Regions from separate parts of the Fructobacillus sp. ESL1117 genome, predicted to be linked through region 1. Evidence: riboswitches for the same ligand, from Rfam matches in the RefSeq annotation. Region 1 holds a riboswitch; the other holds the start of a gene.
What was found. Region 1 has a riboswitch for lysine ahead of alr (alanine racemase). Riboswitches for the same ligand answer to the same signal wherever they lie in the genome.
Positions count from the first base shown of each region.

Region 1 (6,043 bases):
AGCTCCCAGACCTTTGCAGCATCCCCCTTGTTTACAAATCGCGTAAGGCAGCAACCAAGGCCGTCTTTTGCTCAGTTTGAGCATCAATTTGCTTAATGACCCTAGCCGGTACACCGGCAACAACGGTTTTTTCAGGCACGTCTTCTGTCACGATCGCACCGGCGGCCACAACCGCTCCGGCACCAACTTGAACCCCTTCAATGACCACTGCGTTGGCACCAATCAAAGCCCCATCACCAACACGAACAGGTTCTGCTGAAGCAGGTTCAATCACACCCGCTAAGACGGCACCGGCACCAATGTGGCAGTTCCGGCCAACTTCAGCTCGGCCACCTAAGACAGCGCCCATATCAATCATTGAGCCGGCACCAATTTTGGCACCAATATTAATTATTGCCCCCATCATGACGACAACCTGGTCATCAATTTGAACTCGGTCACGAATCAAAGCTCCTGGTTCAATCCGGGCATTCAAGTGTTGAGTGTTCAACAGCGGCACCCCGGAGTTACGGGCAATTAATTCAACATGGTAGTCAGTAATGGCTGCTTGGTTGTCGTCCAAAATTGTTTGGATAACTTGCATATCACCAAAGACACTGCCAGTCTTCTCTCCAATAAAGGCTTGTACATCATTTGGCCATGTAATTTGAGTCAAATCACCCGCTAAGGTCACCTTGGCCGGTGTCTTCTTTTGAGAAGTTGCCAGATAGTTAATAATCGCTGCTGTGTCCATTTCAGTCATGTTTTGTTTTCCTTTTCCGGTTATTTTCTTTTTATTTAAATCCCATTGTTTCTTTCAGCCAAGCAAGGCGGGTTAATAAAATTAAGCATGCCCTACATACGCTTTTTTACCACTTACCAGGTAATTGGTAAGGCCGGTCATGGCTGGTTAAATCAGCTAGACTTTCGCCCCTAACTACCAGTTGTGAAAGGCCGTTTTCAACAAAAACCACGGCCGGTACAGGATTGCGGTTGTAACGAGAAGCCATGGAATAACCATAAGCACCTGTATTCAAAACAGCTACCAAGTCGCCTGGCTCAGTGACGGGCAACTCCTGGTCCTGAATCAAGACATCGCCTGACTCACAATACTTACCAACTAAGCGAACATGTTCTGCCGGCTTTCCGTGAACATTGTTGGCCAAGACTGCCTGGTAGTCGGCTTGGTAAAGAGCCGGACGAATGTTATCACCCATCCCCCCATCAACAGCCAAGTAAGTCCGAACACCCGGGATATCCTTTCGTGAACCGACGGTGTACAAACTGTAACCGGCCGGTCCGGCAATTGATCGACCCGGTTCAATCCAAATATCTGGTTGACGCATGCCCTTTTGAGCCGTTTGTTCCTGAACGCTGTTCAGCAATGCCAAAACGAGCTCTTCTGGTAAACGTGGCTGATCAGCATCCGTATAGGCGATTCCAAAGCCACCACCAAGGTCCAATACTTCTGGTTGGTAATCCCAAGAAGCACACAGGTCAACTAATTTCTGGCCGGCCAATTCAAAACCGTCTTCTTCAAAAATCTGAGAACCAATATGAGCCGATAAACCAAGGAGGTGCAAGCTTTGATCATTTTCAGCCAATTCATATGCCCGCTTAGCTTGACCGGATTCCAAATCAAAGCCAAACTTAGAATCAACTTGACCGGTTTGAATGTAATCGTGAGTGTGGGCTGAGACTCCTGGAACCACACGCAAGATGACGTTTTGCTGTCCCTTTCGGTCCGCCATTACCTGATGTAAAAGATCAAGTTCCAAAAAATTATCAATAATAATCGTGCCGACTCCGGATTCAACAGCAAAGGTTAAGTCAGAAAGTGACTTGTTATTCCCGTTATAGGAAACATTGTCCATCGGAAAACCCGCAGCCACCGCTGTAAAAATTTCACCGGCGGAAACCAGGTCTAGGTGCAGACCTTCTTCAGCAACCACCTGATACATTGCCTGACAAGCAAATGCTTTTGAAGCGTAGGCAACGGCTCCTTTTTGATCAGCTTGGTCAAAGGCCTTCTTAAAGGCGCGCATCTGCTTACGCATGGTCAATACGTCATAAACGTACAATGGCGTTTGATATTCCTTGGCCAAATCAGTGGCTAACACGCCACCAATGATGAGCTGGTCTTGGTCATTTACTTGCAAGTGGTTTGACATAAGAATCTTTCCTTCTTTTCTTTTTTCAATCAAAATATTATTAGGTGAAGCCTAGAGGTTTAATCAACCAGGTACCGTGCTAAGCGGTCTTGGAAGCCAATCGTGATTTCCCATGGATCAATTTCACAATAGTGGGAAAAAGCAATCAGCGTGTTTTCCTGGTCCCGATTTTTACCAATAAAAGTCACCTTAGTTCCAACCGGGACAGGTTCTTCAAGAGCAATCATTAGTTGGTCCATGGCTAACTTACCAACAATTGGCGCCTTTTGGCCATTAACCAAAACCTCAAAGCCAACAGCTTCTCTGGGTAGACCATCACCATAGCCGATTGGCAAAGTTGCAATCCATTGATCCTTGGTGGTTTGATAAGTAGCACCATAGGAAACGGAAGCACCGGCCGGCAGTTGTTTAATCATCACAACCTCGGATTCAAGCGTCAAGACCGGTTCTAGGTAGTTGTCAGGCTTTAGCACCCCTTCGGAGGGCTCGATACCATAGACCGAAGTCCCTGCTCGAATGACATCCATTGGCATCTGGTCAACCCGGTATAAGGCTGCAGCCGAATTAGCCAAGTGGACCATCGGTGGCATTGGCAGACCATCAGTGAGCTCGTGCCAAGTTGCCAACTGACCTTCAAAATATGTTGTGTCAACAGCATCAGCCGTGGCAAAGTGGGTCATAATGCCCTGGTAAAGTAAGAAATCAGCATCTTGTACATCGTCGATTGCTGCACTCAATTCTTCCCGGTCACGAAAACCAATCCGTCCCATGCCCGTATCAACCGCCAAGTTAACCGGAAGTTTAGGACCGCCAAGACGCAAATTTGCTTCGGCCCGTTTCAACGTTTCACGATCAGCAACTGTGGCAATAATTTGGTAATCGGCCATTAGTTGGGCAAAGTCAGGAGACGTGAGGCCCAAAACCAAGATTGGTTGGCAAAAGCCGGCTTTACGTAAGGCAATTGCCTCATCCATCACAGCCACCGCAAGGCCATCGGCACCGCCTTCAACGGCAGCCTGACTCATTTCTAACAAACCAAAGCCATAAGCATTGGCCTTCACCGTCATGAAAATAAAGTTGGCGTGACTACTTTCACGCATGACTTGCAAATTTTTGGCCACCGCTGCCTTTGAAATCAATAAACGACTTGGACGGTGATTAGCGACAACCATGTTAGCCTCCTTAGGCAATAAAAAAATCCAAACAACGGGGGTTCATCCCTGTCGTTTGGATTATTGTCTAAAAATAGTCACAAAAAAAACAGTTGAATAGCTCCCCGCTGCATTAGCAGCGACAGTCCAATAGCTCTTAACTATTGGCCCAGCAAAATGGCTTTAACCCCATCAGCTTCGGCAACCGCCCCTTTCACGAACATTGTTCGGTACTCTTGTTGGTTGCGACCTCTATTACTTATTAAGTTGCCATTAATATACATGAGATTTTTTCTCATGTCAACACTCCTAACAAAATAAATTATCTTTTTAACAAAAAAGACAGCCGAAAATGGCTGTCTTTTCTTAGTTTTATGAAAGATTTTTTTGATAAAAGTTCGCCTTTACCCGTTTATACCGACTATTAACAGTTGCCAATCGATCCGAAAGCGCCTTAACCTGGTCCTGGTTAAAAGAAGCAAGTAAAACGGACTTTTCTTGTTTTTGAAGGGCAATCAATAGTGGGGTGAGCGTGGTGACATCAACCCAGCGATGGGCCTGCGAAATCACGGCCACTGCCGGCACTTGCAAGCTTTGTTGCCAAATAGCCGACAAATATTCTGGCAGGACAATCAAAATCGACCGGGCCTCTTGACTGCTTTGCCGGACGGCCTTAATGAGGGGAGAAGAAAGGTCCTGAGCATAAACAACGTAGTCATCACCATACCGATCTGATAACTTATAATACCAATGCTTCAAAGCGGCATGATCCTCAACAATCAGAACTATGTGTTGAACCTTGGCTAAAATCAGCTGTCCAATTTGCTGGTCTTCGTTTCGGCTCGTGGTCAGCACCGTCGTTAATTGGTTATCCGTCGTCCCCTCGAATTCACTTTTTTCAGGCAAGAGAGCTCCTGGCGTCTGAGCGAGGAACGTTGCTAAATCATCCGGTAAATAAGACGAAACAACGAGGACTTTGTCGACCTGCTTTAAGAAATATTTTTGGTAAAGCAAGTCGTTCTTGACTTCAAAAATCAAGTTTTGAACAGCCGGTTCCTTTTGGAGATGCCACGAAATATGGGCCAGATATTCCTGGTGCGCCGATAACCAAGACAGTTTGGCTAATTTAGCCGTCAAATCAGCTTGTGTTAATTTGTGGTGAAAATTAGCTTCGGCTGCCAAATCAACTAAGTCCAACAAGCGATTCAAGACCGCCTTACCGGTTTTCACCAGACCAATTTCTTCCGCTTGGCCATCAATCTTGTTGCTGGCCTCTTCCCAGTTGTGAAGGGCTACTTTCCACTGGCCCTGGGTCTTCTTCGGTAGACTAGCAGCCAAATCAGCTAAGCGGGCTACTTGGTCTTGGTAGAAGCTCAAGGGCAACGTCAGACCAAAGCCCTCTTGAATAGCAGTCAAAAGCGCAATTGGCTTTTCCAGTATGGCTACGGGCCGATCCTGGTACTGGCTTGCCCTTTCCAGATTTTCCGAAGTGGCAAAAAATGCCGCAAAGGTCAAAAGAACAACATTCGCACGGGCCGCCTTGTCAAAGGCTTTGACAAAGGCCGGACCAGTTTCATCAGAACGAACGGCTGCTAAGCCAGGCTGATTTTGCACACCCTTTGGCAAGTCCACGAGGGCCAAGTCGGCACTTTCGGATAACCAAACGAGGACTCGTGCTTGCCAAAAGATACCGCCTTGCTTTTTAGCCGCCTCCAAAACTTTTTGAAACTTTTTCTCGTCCAGATAATCTCGTGGCGCATAGAGTTTTGCAATCGACAAGTTGGCTCCAGGTAGCCGATCCTGCAATTCTGCTAAAATGGTCTCCTGGTGGTTCAAGAGCGTAATGTCGTGAGCCAGTAGGTAGGTCGCTTGTTGGCGATTTTGATAAAAGAGTGGCAATAGATACGACAACGTTTTCCGAACTTCTGGTGGTGTTGTTAACTGCCAAACCGCTCGTTTCCGCTGCTGCAAAAAGCGCTGCACCTGGTCCATCACCTGACTCTGGTCTTTTTCGACCGCAAAACTAGGCCCTAAAGCGGCAGCTTTATCAGAAAGCGTCTTGGGATAAAGCAAGTTACCAGCCGGTTTGTTCCGGTTGGTAACTTTTTGGTGACCGGACTGGCGGCCCAAGTTCTCTATGCGTTCGGCTAAAAATTCCGGAGCCGAGGACCGGTCCTTCATGGCCATAGCCAAGAAATCCTGGCTTTGACGCAACAGGTTCCAATCCACACTCAAAAGTTCCTTCTTCGTCTTGTCAGGTAGGCCCTGCGCCTTGTGCCAAAGCGAGAGCATCAGATACGCCGTGGCCTCTGCATCAGCGTTGGCTCGGTGAGCCTGAACAAGAGGCAAATCGAGGTACTTTGTCAAATCAGACAAGCGATAGCCTGGGGCCGTTGGGTAAAGAATTTGGGCTAGTTGAACAGTATCGATTGCCATTAGGTCCAGTTCAGGCAAACCAACCCGGGCAAATTCGGCATTCAAATAAGGGTAATCAAAGTTCACGTTATGGGCAACAAAAACCTGATCCTTTAATAACCCGCGCAAAGAGGGAGCAAGTTCCTCAAAGAAGGGTGCATCCCGCACATCTTTTTGACTGATATGGGTTAATTGTTGAATTTTTTTATCGATTGTTTGTCCTGGATTCACGAATGAATCGAAGTGTTCGACAATCTTTTTATTTTTTACAAAGGTCATCCCGATTTGAATAATCCGCCCTCCTTTTTCAACGGAGGGGTTAGTGGT
Region 1 is NZ_CP196385.1:162,477-168,519, reverse strand. Features, by position in the region: gene dapD (2,3,4,5-tetrahydropyridine-2,6-dicarboxylate N-acetyltransferase) at 32-742, opposite strand; gene lysA (diaminopimelate decarboxylase) at 849-2,150, opposite strand; gene alr (alanine racemase) at 2,210-3,322, opposite strand; lysine riboswitch at 3,412-3,564, opposite strand; gene ACSYSH_RS00810 (exonuclease domain-containing protein) at 3,674-6,043, opposite strand, start outside.

Region 2 (6,043 bases), 550 kb from region 1:
CATACAGTTGCCAGTGGCGAAACGCTATCAGCATTAGCGTCTCGTTTTAATACGACGGTGGCACAGTTGGCATCGGATAATCAAATTCAAAATGTTGATAAAATTTATCAAGGGCAAGAATTGATTATCGGTGTTGCCAATACAAAGACCACATCACAAAATGCCACAACACAAATGACCGAAAATACTTACCGAGTTCAAGCGGGGGATAACCTCTGGACTTTAGCGCAGAAGTTTGGTTCAAGTGTTGATCAATTGGCCCAAGAAAATAATATCAAGGATGCCAATCAAATTTTTGTTGGACAGACTTTGTCCATCAATAAGAGTGGCAGTCAGACGAGTTCGCAAAGCGCTCAAACGTCTGCATCCCAGTCAGCCAGTTCGCAGACAGCCGTTTCAGAGGCGCCTGCATCGCAGACGGCTAGTTCTCAGACAGCTGTTTCAGAGGCACCTGCATCGCAGACGGCTAATTCTCAGACAGTTGTTTCAGAGGCACCTGCATCGCAGACGGCTAGTTCTCAGACAGTTGTTTCAGAGGCACCTGCATCGCAAACGGCTAGTTCACAGGTTGCTGTTTCAGAGGCACCTGCATCGCAAACGGCTAGTTCTCAGACAGTTGTTTCAGAGGCACCTGCATCGCAAGCGGCTCCGACATCAGTTTCTAGCCAGCAAAGCCAGGTAGTCCAAGATAATGCCTTGGATGATAACCAAGCAGAACAGCAGGCGCTTCAAACAATCATCATGAAGGAATCTGGTGGTAACGTCAATGCTACAAACGGCATTTACTTTGGAATTGGCCAATTATCTCCAACTCTGCGCGCTCGCTATGGTGGCAATTCAACTGATTATCAAGATCAGTTGCAAGCAATGAAAGCTTATATTGCTGCTCGTTATGGGACTGCACAGGCAGCATTGGCCCATCATTTGCAGTACGGTTGGTACTAAAATTCAAAAAAATTGATTTAAGTGTTGACGAAAGCGTCTTACCTTGATATACTAATATAGTTGTTTGATAGAGATATCAAGCAACAACTGACCATGGCTCGTTGGTCAAGTGGCTAAGACGCTGCCCTTTCACGGCGGAATCGAGAGTTCGATTCTCTCACGAGCTACTATTAAAGTCGCAACTTCGGTTGCGGCTTTTTTGTTGTTTAAAAGGCAAAGAAAAAACGCTGATGTGGCAGGGCAAATGTAAGGAGTTTTTAAGCTCGCTTAGCAATGCGCTAGCAGTCTTTATCAGCGATTTTTGACTATAATTTTTTTACTTTTCTGCTTGTACAAGCTTATTAACTGGTGGGTTAAATTCACGCATTGCTTCGGCAAGATGGACCAAGTTGGTAATCAAACGTTGGTTAGGAGCTGGTACGCCGTTCTTTTCGGCCAAATCAGCCAAGTAGCCGTTGATGTAGTCAACTTCCGTTGGACGTCCCTTCACAAAGTCTTGATACATAGAAGGGAAGTGGAGTGGGTTACCAACGCGGGAAACGTAATCGACCTGTTCCAACATCTCCTGTTCTGTTTCAATCAATTCGATGCCGGCTGCCTTAGCACCAGCATAAACTTCTGCGACAAGTGGGGCAGCAATCTTTGAAACGAAGTCCTTGTATTCGATCAAATGACCCATCCGGGATTGGAACATGGTAGCGATTGAGTTTTCTACCGAGTTGAAAGTAACCTTTGTCAGCAATGTTCCCATGAAGTTTTCAGAATAAGAGGGGTTCAAGCCGGCTGCTTGAAAATCTTTTTGCACTTCATCCATGACTTTGGATGGCTTTTGGGTCAAGTTTGCATAAACAGAACTTGTTTCCCCAATAAAGTCAACATCGCCAAAGTTGTTCAAAATAGTTGCAATCATAGCTGTTCCACCGATGATATGCTCTTCGTCGAAGTATTCTTGAATTTTTTCAATGTGACCCATGCCATTCATGGCAGCCAAAGCGGTTTGCCCCTTTTGGAACTTAGGTTGCAAGCGCTTTAATGCATCTGCTAATTGCATTTGCTTCATAAAGAAAATCCAGACATCTGGGGTATTTTCGTATTCTTCTGGTGAATAGATATTCACCTTAATTGGCGTCCGGTCTTCGTGGTTAACCGATCGGTAAACTACGTCGCCTTGAGCTTTAATAACGTCGACTGAACCTTGTGTTGGCTCGACAAAATCGACGTCGAGGCCTGCTTCTTCTTGCAATAAGAGACCGTAACGAAGACCCATCGCACCTGCACCCACAACAGCATATTTCATATTGATTCCCCCTTAGTGTGAAAACATTCTAATCTTTTTCTCATAATATAACAATAAAACAAGAATCCTGCAAGTCGAGTTTGATTTCGTTATAATAGAGGAGTTAATAACTAGAAAGAGAATAGAAGCCATGGAAAAAGAAATTTACTTAACTGGTGATCGCCCAACCGGAAAACTACATATCGGTCACTATATTGGATCATTGAAGAATCGAGTGGCTATGCAAAATTCTGGGGAATTTGACCCCTATATCATGATTGCCGACACCCAGGCCTTCACGGATAATGCGCGTAATCCTGAAAAAATCAGACAATCATTGACGGAAGTTGCCTTGGACTATTTGGCTGTTGGCTTGGACCCAAAGAAGTCAACCATTTTTGTCCAGTCCCAGATTCCAGGCTTAGCTGAATTAACGATGTACTTTATGAACTTGGTTTCATTAGGACGTTTAGAGCGTAATCCAACAGTCAAGACCGAAATTCAGCAAAAGGGCTTCGGGGAAGGGATTCCCGCTGGTTTCCTAACCTATCCAGTTTCCCAGGCTGCTGATATTACGATTTTTAAGGCCAAAAAGGTCCCGGTTGGTGATGATCAAAAACCGATGATTGAACAAACGCGCGAATTAGTGCGGTCATTTAATAATGCTTATCAAAAAGATGTCTTTGTTGAGCCTGAAGGCGTTTTTCCACCAAAGGGTCAAGGACGCCTACCAGGAATTGATGGAAATGCAAAGATGTCGAAGTCTTTGAATAATGGCATTTACCTTTCTGATGACCCAGACACCTTGGCTAAGAAGGTCAAGTCAATGTATACTGATCCAACACATATTCGTGTTGAGGATCCGGGACATGTTGAAGGAAACGTTGTCTTTACCTATTTAGATATTTTTGACCACGATCAAAGTCGGGTACAAGACCTAAAGGAACAGTACCAAGCGGGTGGTTTAGGTGATATGAAGCTCAAAAAGCACCTATTAGACGTGATGGAAGCTGAACTAGCACCGATTCGTGAACGTCGGTTAGAGTACGCACAAAATATGGATCAGGTATTAGCCATGTTGAAAGATGGTTCAGAAAAAGCCAACCAAAGGGCTGAAGAAACCATGAAAGAGGTTCGAACAGCCATGGGTATCAATTATTTTAATTAAAAATAATTCTTCATTGCGTTGGTTGCACTTTGCTTTTTTTTATTACATGACGTAAACTCTTTTAGGTAAGAATGTTAGTTATCGAAGAGGACCGTTTTGTGTTAATATCGCCATTAAAAAAGAGACCATATTTGTCAAAGTGCTTTCTAGCACTTTTTATTATTCTATCGATTATGCTGCGCTTCAATAGTGGTTTTTTGGAGTTAATGGATACTGTTTTGGCCATTGTTGCCCAAGAAATTGCTAGTCATTTCTTATTTTTAGCAGGACCTGCGAATTTGTTGGGAAGCTTGTGGTTCATTTGGTTAATCAATATTTTTTGGGCGTTTTTTATTCGATCTTTGGGCTTTAAAATTGGCTCTTGGTGGGTGCTGAACGTGACTACGATTTTCTTTATCACTATGATTATTTGGTCGGCGCTGGTCTTTTTGACCTGGAATCATGGGTTGACCTTAGATCAAACGATGCCTGATTTATCATTGGCAATGTGGGCCTTGTTTTTCTTTGAATTTGATAATATCCTGGTTCGTCGATTTCATGTGGCTCACTGGGTCAAGACAGCCATTCAAACCGTCTTTGTGTTGACATGGATTGTGTTAGCTGGTAATAAAATGGTGGGCAGTGATTTGTCCTTTACCACGGTGCTGGGTGCTTTCTTATTGGCCTATACCTACTTCCGTTTAGCTGCTAGAGTTTACTTAAAGCACGTTAAAAGTTGGTTAGCTATTTTTGCAGTTGACGGTGATATTTAGGTTGTGTTAAGGTAAGTACAACAAACAAAGAGGTCGCAACGAAAATCAGTAACCCTGGGGAGTCTGGCCAAGACGAAGAATGAGGGTGAAAGGTGCTGTTGCCGAAAGGAAATTTTTGGGCCAAAGATTCTCCTTGGGCCGGTGAAGAAGATTCATCGGACTGTCGTTTTTAACGGTGCGCTTTGCTAATCATTGCTATCATTATTGAACGAATTTACCGCCTGTTTTGTTTTGTGACAAAACAGGTTTTTTATTGTTTGAAATTAATATGAAGGAGTCATGCAAATGGCTGAACAAGATCAAAATGCCATCCAGCAGGAATTGAAGACACGTCATGTCTCCATGATTGCCTTGGGTGGATCAATTGGAACGGGGCTCTTTTTGGCCTCTGGAGCAACGGTATCGCAAGCCGGGCCAATGGGGGCAATCACTGCCTACCTGGTGATGGGTGTCATGGTTTACTTCCTGATGACTTCCCTTGGTGAAATGGCAACCTATATGCCAACTACTGGTTCGTTTTCGGAATATGGAAACCGTTTTATTGAACCAGCGATGGGTTTTGCCCTCGGGTGGAATTATTGGTTTAACTGGGCGATTACCATTGCGGCGGAAGTTTCAGCAGTTGGTTTGGTTGCACAGTTTTGGTTGCCCCACGTACCGGCTTGGGTTTTCTCAGCGATTGTGTTGGCGTTGATTTTCTTGATTAATCTCTTTTCTGTTTCGACTTTTGGTGAAACAGAATTCTGGTTATCAACAATTAAGGTTGTGACCATTGTCTTCTTCTTGGCTGTCGGTGTCTTGACCATTTTTGGGGTCATTCACTCCAATCAAAATGTGATGCATAACCTGTCTGTTGGGAACCATGGTTTTGTTGGTGGTTTCCAAGGGGTCTTATCAGTATTCTTAGTTGCTGGTTTTTCATTTCAGGGAACGGAAATGGTGGGAATTACTGCCGGTGAAGCAAAGGACCCGTCAAAATCAGTACCAAAGGCGATTAACTCAGTCTTTTGGCGAATCTTGTTGTTCTATATCGGAGCGATTTTTGTGATTTCTGCTTTGGTTTATTACAAGGATCCCAATTTGTTGTCAGCTGCTAATAACAATGACATCACAGTTTCACCATTTACGATTGTCTTTAAGAATGCTGGCATTGCCTTTGCAGCTTCATTGATGAATGCGGTTATCTTGACATCGATTATTTCAGCTGCTAATTCAGCTACTTATGCTGCCAACCGGACTTTATATGCCTTGGCCAAGAAGGGCCAGGCACCAAAGGTATTTTCTAAGTTGTCAAAGTTTGGTGTCCCTTGGGCATCCCTATTGTTGACGGTTTTTGTTGGTATGTTTGCTTTCTTGTCAGACATTAAGGGCGGTAGTGAAGCCTACACTTGGTTGGTTGCTGCCTCAGGTTTGTCAGGTTTTATAGCTTGGTTAGGCATTGCCTTAGCACATTTGCGCTTCCGCCGTGCTTATGTTCGCCAGGGTAAGGATTTGAACAAGTTGGTTTACAAGGCTCGCTGGTTCCCATTTGGTCCGGTTTTAGCAATTGTTTTGTCAATCGTGGTGATTGTTTTGCAAGATCCATCTTCCTTTATTCACTTTGATTGGGAAAAGATTGGCATGACTTATTTGTCGGTGCCAATTGTCGTGATTCCATATATTGTCTATAAGATTGTTAAGAAGTCAAAGTTGATTCCGTTGGATGAAATTGATTTGGACTCAAAGGCGGAACATTAATAATCGGTTATTCGGCCGGACTTCGCTTGGGTAAGTTGTGTTTGTTAATTAATAAAAGAGCTTCCACTTTAAAGTGGAAGCTCTTTTTGTGAAAGTTCACGGCTTAGTCGCTCATTTCGGCTAAATCAAGGATAGAATTTGAGAAAAGATAGATAAAACGTTTAG
Region 2 is NZ_CP196385.1:1,057,865-1,063,907, reverse strand. Features, by position in the region: gene ACSYSH_RS04895 (LysM peptidoglycan-binding domain-containing protein) at 1-945, shown strand, start outside; tRNA gene ACSYSH_RS04890 (tRNA-Glu) at 1,041-1,112, shown strand; gene ACSYSH_RS04885 (ketopantoate reductase family protein) at 1,262-2,242, opposite strand; gene trpS (tryptophan--tRNA ligase) at 2,373-3,389, shown strand; gene ACSYSH_RS04875 (hypothetical protein) at 3,521-4,141, shown strand; lysine riboswitch at 4,161-4,332, shown strand; gene ACSYSH_RS04870 (amino acid permease) at 4,427-5,878, shown strand; gene ACSYSH_RS04865 (HTH domain-containing protein) at 5,982-6,043, opposite strand, start outside.
Region 2: it holds a riboswitch for lysine, as region 1 does, so the genes downstream of both, ACSYSH_RS04870 (amino acid permease) here and alr (alanine racemase) in region 1, are expected to answer to the same signal.